Regions from separate parts of the Ruegeria sp. YTSA168 genome, predicted to be linked through region 1. Evidence: riboswitches for the same ligand, from Rfam matches in the RefSeq annotation. Region 1 holds a riboswitch; each other region holds the start of a gene.

Evidence for each region. A riboswitch is a leader RNA that binds a small molecule or an ion and turns the genes downstream of it on or off. The one in region 1 is predicted to bind cobalamin.
Region 2: another riboswitch for cobalamin. It lies ahead of AC2FFE_RS03480 (DUF1636 family protein); the one in region 1 lies ahead of AC2FFE_RS05435 (aromatic ring-hydroxylating oxygenase subunit alpha).
Region 3: another riboswitch for cobalamin. It lies ahead of AC2FFE_RS16500 (energy-coupling factor ABC transporter permease); the one in region 1 lies ahead of AC2FFE_RS05435 (aromatic ring-hydroxylating oxygenase subunit alpha).
Region 4: another riboswitch for cobalamin. It lies ahead of AC2FFE_RS04195 (DUF1636 family protein); the one in region 1 lies ahead of AC2FFE_RS05435 (aromatic ring-hydroxylating oxygenase subunit alpha).

What each region holds. Positions count from the first base shown of each region.
Region 1 covers NZ_JBXWMW010000002.1:364,611-366,803, reverse strand. The annotation lists gene AC2FFE_RS05440 (aminotransferase) at 1-772, opposite strand, end outside; cobalamin riboswitch at 997-1,200, shown strand; gene AC2FFE_RS05435 (aromatic ring-hydroxylating oxygenase subunit alpha) at 1,333-2,193, shown strand, end outside.
Region 2 covers NZ_JBXWMW010000001.1:686,520-688,712, reverse strand. The annotation lists gene cobW (cobalamin biosynthesis protein CobW) at 1-556, opposite strand, end outside; gene AC2FFE_RS03480 (DUF1636 family protein) at 560-934, opposite strand; cobalamin riboswitch at 1,018-1,223, opposite strand; tRNA gene AC2FFE_RS03475 (tRNA-Tyr) at 1,461-1,544, opposite strand; gene rlmB (23S rRNA (guanosine(2251)-2'-O)-methyltransferase RlmB) at 1,661-2,193, shown strand, end outside.
Region 3 covers NZ_JBXWMW010000011.1:11,625-13,817, forward strand. The annotation lists gene AC2FFE_RS16490 (helix-turn-helix domain-containing protein) at 1-225, shown strand, start outside; gene AC2FFE_RS16495 (CBU_0592 family membrane protein) at 225-494, shown strand; gene AC2FFE_RS16500 (energy-coupling factor ABC transporter permease) at 510-1,187, opposite strand; cobalamin riboswitch at 1,243-1,456, opposite strand; gene sseA (3-mercaptopyruvate sulfurtransferase) at 1,598-2,193, shown strand, end outside.
Region 4 covers NZ_JBXWMW010000002.1:83,050-85,242, forward strand. The annotation lists gene AC2FFE_RS04190 (ABC transporter ATP-binding protein) at 1-719, opposite strand, end outside; gene AC2FFE_RS04195 (DUF1636 family protein) at 716-1,072, opposite strand; cobalamin riboswitch at 1,171-1,387, opposite strand; gene AC2FFE_RS04200 (D-lyxose/D-mannose family sugar isomerase) at 1,446-2,111, opposite strand; gene AC2FFE_RS04205 (carbohydrate kinase family protein) at 2,131-2,193, opposite strand, start outside.

The DNA of each region.
Region 1 (2,193 bases):
TGCCGACCGAGATGGTATTGTAGTCCCGGTGGATCATCACATCATGCATCAACTCTTTGGGTCCCGCGATCCAGCCAACCCGCAGCCCAGCAAGTGAATAGGCCTTGGACATGCCCGCCGTGCTGATCCCTTTTTCGTACAGGTCCGCGACCGCGGCGGTGAAGCCGTTGCCTGTCTGATCCGTTCCGCGATAGACCTCGTCACAAAGCAGCCAAGCATCGACGCCACGCGCGATTTCGGCGATTTCACTCAGCAACGCTCGATCCATCAGCGCGCCGGTTGGGTTGTTTGGATTGTTGATCGCAATCAGGCGCGTATCGGGTCGCACCATCGCTCGCAACTCATCCAGATCGGGCAAAAAGGCGTTTTCGGGCCGCAGATGCAGCAGTTCAATATCGGCACCGATGCTTTCGGGGATGGAATAGTGTTGCTGATAGGTCGGGATTACAGAGATCACGTGATCACCGCGCGACACCAGTGTCTGATGCACCAGAGAGTTCGCGCCTATGGTCCCATGCGTCGTTAGGATATTGTCGCGGCCTTGACTGTCATACAGGCCACTGATCGCATCGCGCAGACGCTCTGACCCTTCAATTGCGCCATAGGTCATCTTCATGGATGACAGATCGTTAAGAATGCTGTTGTGCTGGCCCGCCATGTCGAACAGTTCGCCCAGCGTGATGGACTGAACGCAGGTCTCAGCCAAATTGAGCTCACAGGTTGTTTCGAACTCATTCATCCAAATCTCAACGCCAAAGGGTCTGATTTCCATTGGGGCTCTCCTACTCTCAGCATTTGGGGCTTTGGCACGTCACTGACGGCACAGGCCATGAAGATCCCTTATAACCTCAAACCAACCAAGCGGAAGAAGGCAGGTTTTGTGCCTGAGATGTATGGTAGAAATTTACTCCGCGAACGCTGGTTCGACCCGAACATCAAGATGTCTGTTTTGAAACTGAAAATGTCGCATGTCTCTCAGCATATGAACGGCACGACTTTATCCTGCGCATGTGAGGTGCCGCTGTTTGAGTCTCAGGCAGCGGAGAATTGGGAAGCCGGTGAAATTCCGGCGCTGCCCCCGCAACGGTAAGGAAGGTCAGGTTCGACAATCAACCACTGGGACGAGGATCCCGGGAAGGTGTCGTAGCCGGGCGCAAGCCCCTTTCAAGTCCGGAAACCAGCCTCGCAGATATGTCAAACCGCGGGTGGCGGTGGGGGCACATGTTTCGGACGTGTTCCTCGCGCGCTTCCGGACGGTTCCTCCTTGTCATCTGCCCAAGCAATGCCGCGGGGCGCGGCAGGAGAGCCAGAAATGAACAGCATTCAAAAAGCCTGTTGGCACGTCGCATCCCCGGCCACGCGCTCGAGCAGGCCTTTTACACCGATCCTCAGGTTTTTCAGGCCGATCTTGAAGCCATCCACTATCGCGACTGGCTGTTTGCCATTCCGGCTTGTGAACTGGCGAAAGCAGGGGATTATGTTACCTATACCGTGGGTGCCTATCGCGTGATCATTGTACGTGGTGCAGACAACCACGTAAGGGCGTTTCACAACACCTGCCGCCATCGTGGTTCGATCATCTGCAAGGCTGCAAAAGGCAATGCACCCAAACTGGTGTGCCCCTACCACCAATGGACCTATGAGCTTGATGGCTCATTGCTGTGGGCGCGTGATATGGGGTCGGATTTCGATCCCAAACAGCACGGTCTGATGACAGTGCATTGCCGTGAGCTTGCCGGGTTGGTTTACATCTGTCTGGCTGATAACCCCCCAGATTTCGACATGTTCGCCAATACCGCACGCCCCTATCTTGAGCCGCATGATTTGGGCAACGCCAAAGTGGCTTTTGAAAGTTCAATCATTGAGAACGGCAACTGGAAGCTGGTTTGGGAGAATAACCGCGAGTGTTACCACTGCGGTGGCAACCATCCCGCGCTGTGCCGCACCTTCCCTGATGATCCTGCAGTCACTGGAATCGAAGGGGGTGAGACGCCGCTACACATGCAAGCCCATTTTGACAGATGCGAAGCCGCCGGGATGCCCTCGCAATTCCACCTGCATGAAGGCGGGCAATTCCGTATGGCTCGGATGCCTCTGAAGGAAGGGGCGCAAAGCTATACAATGGATGGGAAATCCGCTGTGCGGCGCTGGCTGGGCCGATCGCCCTTTGCGGATGCAGGTGCATTGTTGAAA
Region 2 (2,193 bases), on a different contig from region 1:
GTTTGGTCAGCAGGATTATATCGGCGCAGGATATCTGATCCTCGAATACTTCTGACAGCGGGGTTTCATGGTCAATCGAGTCATCCGCCAAGCGCTGGGCATCCACGGCCTCGACATTCGGCGCAAAGCGACCAGCGGCGACAGCCTCGGCATCCGCTAGAGCGATTACGCCATCCACCGTGATTTTAGACCGGATATCTGGCCAATCAAACGCTTTCAGCAGTGGTTTGGGCAGGGCCAGACCGCTGGTTTCGATCAGAATATGTTCAGGGCGCGGCTCTAGCGCCATCAGCGCCTCGATGGTCGGGATAAAATCGTCAGCCACGGTGCAGCAGATGCAGCCGTTCGCCAGCTCCATGATGTTCTCTGCCGGGCAATCCGGGATGGCGCAGGATTTCAGGATATCGCCATCGACACCGACATCACCGAATTCATTGACCACAACGGCCAGGCGTTTGCCCTGCGGGTTCTGCATCAGATGCTTGACCAGCGTGGTTTTGCCCGAGCCCAGAAAGCCGGTGATGACAGTGACGGGAAGTTTTTCGAGAGTAGACATGGGTCAAGCTCCAATCGGGGGAATACGGGCCGCACAGTTTTTGCGGAAATGTTCAGGACGTTCGCGCCATTTGACCAAACCATCGTCAGTGGCCAAATACTTGGTCACACCTTCGATGATCGTTTCGACATGGTCGGTTTCGTTGAGGTTTTCGTAGACAAAAGTCCAACGCGCGGGTCCCCCACGCAGCACGATGGAACAGCCCTGATCGCAATTTGACAGGCATTCCACAGGCTTTAGGTCGATCCCGTCTGGCACGCCGGCCTGTTCCAGCGCCTTGTGCAGCAAGGCACCAGGGCGCTGGGTGTCGTCTTCGATCGCCAGGCCACGGCGGCATGTCGTGCAGACCAGCAGTTCAACTGGTGCGGCTTTATTCATCTCTCTCATCCCCCTTAGTCAAATCTGGGGGACGGGGTTTCATGTGGGCCGATCCAAGCCCCACACCGGAACACCCCGTCCGGTTTCATCTTCGGGCGCTGGCAGGTCTCCCGGCTTGCGGATGTCAGGGTGTATACCCTGTCGGATGTCCCGCCTTCCCAGCCTTTGGCCAGTGGCTTTGGGCACCCTCTCCGGTCACGGTCGCGGGGGCGGCTGCGTTTGGCGGTAAACCCGTTGACGCATTCCCTTTTCATCCTCTTACGAGGACACCAACGGATCGGACATGCGGCACTGATACGGTGCTTGTCAAGCGTGTCGCCGACAACCGCAACGCCGGGTGCAGAAAAACGACCTGTGGCGGTCGTTGGGCGGCATGTCAGGGCTTAGCCTGCGGCTTTCGAAAGGTTTGACAGCGATCACTTCACTGAACCAAATGTTTGACGAATAACTAGACTGCCATTCATAACAGCAGACACGGGCCATTGGCGGGTGCGTTTTGCTCTGGTATCTGGAAGCTTTGTGAGAGTGGTGGGCGACCCTGGAATCGAACCAGGCGTGCGTCTCCGCGAGGGAGTTACAGTCCCCTGCCACACCTTGCGGCCTGTCGCCCACTGTCAGGCGTTGCACCTGACGTGGAGGCGTGATTACTAGCGCACCAAAGGAGCGTCAACAGGAAAATACGGCTTTGACGCAGGAAAGCGAATTCACGGCCCGGAGGCCCTCAGAATGAAAAAACCCAAGTGGGTTGTCGAAAAGGAACAGGCGCGAAAAGCGGCGGCCGCCGAGACGGTTTGGCTGTTTGGTTTGCACGCCGTGCGCGACGCCTTGATGAACCCCAAACGCCAAAAACTGCGCCTGATTGTAACGCGAAATGCGCAGGACAAACTGGTTGAAGCCATTGAATTTGCGGGGATTGAGGCCGAGATGGTTGACCCGCGAAAATTCAATGCCCCAATTGACGCGGGTTCTGTGCATCAGGGCGCGGCACTTGAAGTTAAGCCCCTGGAGTGGGGCGGTTTGGCCGAGAACTGCATCGGACGGGAACACCCCCGCGTGATCCTGCTGGACCGTGTAACGGACCCGCATAACGTAGGTGCGATTCTGCGGTCAGCCGAAGTGCTGGGTGCAAGCGCGGTGATCGGAACCCGGCATCATTCTGCCCCTGAAACCGGGGCACTGGCAAAAACCGCCAGCGGCGCATTGGAACGCCAGCCTTATCTGAGGGTGCGCAATCTGGCCGATGCCATAACCGAGCTTCA
Region 3 (2,193 bases), on a different contig from region 1:
TCCCCCGCCCATGCCGCTGGTGTGACCGAGGAGGTCTTTGTGCTCAGCGGCACGCTGGACATTCTGAAAGGTGAGGCTTGGGTGCCCTTGCAATCGGGTCAGGGGCTGCGATTTGCAGCGGATCTCCCGCATGGCTATCGAGCGGGCGCTGAAGGGGCGGCGTTTTTGAACATGCATCACTATGCGCAACAGCCAGATGTTCCAGATAACGGCAAGGTTCATTGATGAGCGAGTTTTTCAACAGCCTGACAATTGTGGATGCCATCGGCTCTTTCGGGGCCCTGATCGTGGTTGCCGCCTATTTCGCCACGCAGATGCGATACATGAATTCCGAAGATCTGGCCTTTCCCGTCGTAAATCTGCTGGGGTCCGTTTTGATTGTCTATTCGCTGCTTCAGAACTTCAATCTGGCGTCGATGCTGATTGAAGGCTTCTGGATTGTCATTAGCGTGATCGGTATCATTCAACATTTCAGGTTGCGCCGCGCAGGGTAGCGCGGCGCAACAGGGTTATGCAGCGTTGTGAAGGCGTGGTGTAAACAGGCCAATCCGGCCAAAATCCCGCATGGATTTTGCCGCGGCCAAAACGGCCAGATCAGCCAGCGGTTCAACCAGGATAACCAGCATGTACGCAGCGCCAAAGCTGACGACGGCGGTGAGGTTTTCTGCACCAAATCCTTGGCCGTAGAAGGCCCAGAACGCCACCCAGATGACGACACCGCCCTGATAGGCCGTCGACAGCGCAAGCGCCTGAGAATACTTCAGATCAATGTAGGCCGTATTCGGTGCGATGATGCGATTGGCCAAGGCCTGCAGCGCAAAAAGCGGCACCAGCAGTGTTGTCATGTTCATCCCGAACTGAGGCAGGTCGAAAGGCGCCAGGAAAAATCCCTGAATGAACAGGCCCGCAATCAAGCCGATGGCGGCAGGGGCTGCACCGAACAACAAAAACAGGGTCGATCCCAGAATGAAGTGTACTTCTGACACTCCGACCGGGAAGTGTGGCAATACTTCAAAGAAGGTAAAAACCAGCCCCGTGGTCAGGGCTGAGCGAATGGCGAGGCTGGCAAGGCCGCTGCTTTTCAGGCTGTCCCATGCCAGTTTAGCGGTATAGAGCCCTGCGCCAGTTGCGGTCGCGTAGCTCAGGACAAGTTTGGCGCCATTTACGACGCCCGGTTCGATATGCATAGTTTGGTCTCCTTCCCGTCACACCCGACGGCAGAAAGGTTTAAAAATTGGGCTTTCGCCCGGTTTGCACATGGCAGGTCTCCTGACTTGCGGATTGGCTTCGATCCCGGCCTTCCCAACCGATTGCTTCGGTCAGTGGCCCTGATGGGGCGAAACTCCGCCTACAGTTGCGGGGGCAGCTCCGGACTAGACAGGTATTGTCGCACCGGATTCCCTTTTCATTCCTTGGGGGAAATTCCCCTTTGGAAACCATGTCAGGCAGGTGTCCGGCACCGGGTGCCACCTGTCAAGCAGGCAAACGTGCATGTTTGGAAAAAATTGCCAGTTCCCAGGAGTGCAGGCCTTGGCATGGCTTGCACGTTTGGCCGCTCGGATATAGGGAAACTCAGACTCGCTTAGGGGAGGCTTTGATGCAAGACGATCCGAAAACCCTGGTTTCCACCGACTGGCTTGCCGCCCATATCAAGGACCCCGATCTGCGGGTGCTGGATGGGTCGTGGTACCTGCCGCAGCATGGGCGCGATGCCAAAGCCGAATATGATGCAGGTCATATCTCGGGCGCGCGGTTCTTTGATATCGACGATATTGCCGATCATCGCTCGGACCTGCCGCATATGATGCCTCCGGTCGAGAAGTTCATGTCACGCCTGCGCTCGATGGGCGTGGGGGATGGACATCAGGTGGTTGTCTATGATGGCTCTGGCCTGTCCTCAGCTGCGCGCGTCTGGTGGATGTTCCGCCTGATGGGGCAGGACAACATTGCCGTGCTGGATGGCGGTCTGCCAAAATGGCAGGCCGAAGGGCGCGAGATCGAGGATTTGCCCCCAGTAATCCGGGATCGTCATATGACCGTGCGGGTTCAGAACCATCTGGTGCGCGACGTGACACAAGTGTCTGCCGCCGCCAAGCTGGCTGATCATGAGATCATCGATGCCCGTTCCGCCGCCCGCTTTGCCGGAGCGGAACCAGAGCCGCGCGAAGGTTTGCGCTCGGGCCATATCCCCGG
Region 4 (2,193 bases), 280 kb from region 1:
TGGAAGCACAGGTAGTCAACACCAAACGTGTCGCGCACATGATCTGGCGTCAGGATTTGCTCGACCGGCCCAAATCCGGTCATGCGTGCGGATTTCATCAGCGCGACATGGCTGGCAAACTCGGGGATCATGACAAGGTCATGCACGATCATCACGACCGTCACACCCAGGGCGGCCACCAGCGACAGCATATGCCCCTTGGCATCCGGGTCCAGATGATTGGTGGGTTCGTCCAGAAACAACAACGAGGGGTTCTGAGCCAATGCACGCGCAATATGGGCGCGCTGACGTTCCCCGCCCGAGAGCCTTTGAATCGGCTTATCCGCCAGATGGGTCAGCTCGGTTGTGCGTAGAACGCGCTCTAGGTCTCTTTTGTGTTCCTCGCTCGAACGGTCGCTTTGGATGGGGATCTGACCCAGCGCGACATAGTCGCGTAGCTTCAGGCGACCGTCGGGCAATTCCTGCTGGCCAACAACCGCGATGGTCCGGGCCCGTTCTTGTGCAGACAGTTTGCGCAGGCTTTGACCGTTGATCTGTACATCCCCCAGCGCAAGACGCTCGACCCCGCAGAGCAGGTTCAGCAGTGTCGTTTTCCCAGCACCGTTGGGACCCGCGATCGCAAGGATTGCACCCTCTTCTAGTGCGAATGAGACACCCTGTAACAGCGCATCGCCGTTCAACGCGTAGTATTCTAGGTTTTCTGCGACCAGAAAGCTCATGCCTTACCCCTTTTGGGAAGACGGGGCAGGCGGGCGAGCGTTTTGAACAACAAGGCGGGGGGGCGATCTGTTGCGCTGGTCCAGCCGCTTTCACTGTCGCGGAACTGATGGGCGAAGGTGGCGATTGCATCCAGATCGGCGGTGCTTTGAATATCACCAAACAGGTATTGCGCCTTGCCTTCGGCCTGCAAGCCTATGGCCATGGGGCGTTCGCATCCTGCCATGCAGGGGATCAGTCGGGTTGCGACGCCCTCGGGCAGCGAAGCGTCCAGGGCGTTTTGGGCCGCGCGGGCTTCGATCTCTCCCTGGCAGGTCGAGCAGATCAGCACAAAATGGTCAGGTGTTTTGTCCACGGCTATCCTCAACGCGCAAAATGCCCGCATAGAAAGTACCGGTCCCGTAAGGGCGCAAATCTGCCATCAATCCTCCTTCCAGGACGCCCCGTCCCGGGTTGGTTTCACAGGTGATGGCAGGTCTCCTGACTTGCGGGTCGTTGCTTGGCCAACCTTCCCGGCCTTTTCGGGCCAGTGGTGATTTGGCGTTGCTCACCGCTTACAGTTGCGGGGGCAGTCACGGATTTGGCCTGACCCGGGTGTCCCGGGGCCGCACCGTATTCCCATTTTCATCCCGCAATCAAAGTAGCGGGAACCATCACAGGCCAGCTATTCTGGACAAGACACGCTTGTCAAGCAATCGCTGAGAGGCTCGTGTCAGATACGGGGTGGATCAGTAATCCGCAACCAGCAGGAATTCGGCCTCGGTATCTTCTTCGATCGTGGCAAAGCGCGGGATGGGTTGTTCGAAGACGTTATCGGTGCGGTCGTCGTTTACGGTTGAGACCTCGCCGATTAGGCAATCCCCGCGCTCGGCCCAGAAGGCGTGCCAGATACCGGGCATCAATGTTACGCTTTCGCCGGGTTTCAGGCGCAGCAACTCACCAGGAGTGATGGTGATGTCGCATCCATCACTGGGAACCACAACTGGTGTGTCGCGGTCGACGCTGCCGTCGGGGTCCGAGGCATAGATCTCCATCACCAGATCGCCGCCGCCCCGGTTGATGATATCTTCGGCTTTGACGATGTGGCGATGCATTGGCGACAGCTGCTTGTCGCGCGAGATCAGTAGTTTCTCGGCATAGAGCATTCCGCGGCCCTGGCTCAGATCATTCTCATCCCCATTGCGCAGGGTGAACAGGAACAGGCCAAGCTCATCAAATTTGCCTTGCCCGTAATCGGTGATGTCCCATCCCAGCCCCCGGGCGCGGATCGTGTCGGCCTTGGCGCTGCGCATCTGATCCGGGGACCAGTCGGCAAATGGGGGCAGGATGAACCCGAAAGACTGGATAAAGGCTTGTGCATCGGTCTTGATGCGGTTGATGTCGGAACGTTTCATGTGACTTCCCTTTTTGGGACTAAAGCTCATGCGCCCAGGGTGGGTTGGCCCCGGCACGCGACACGGTGACTGCTGCAACATC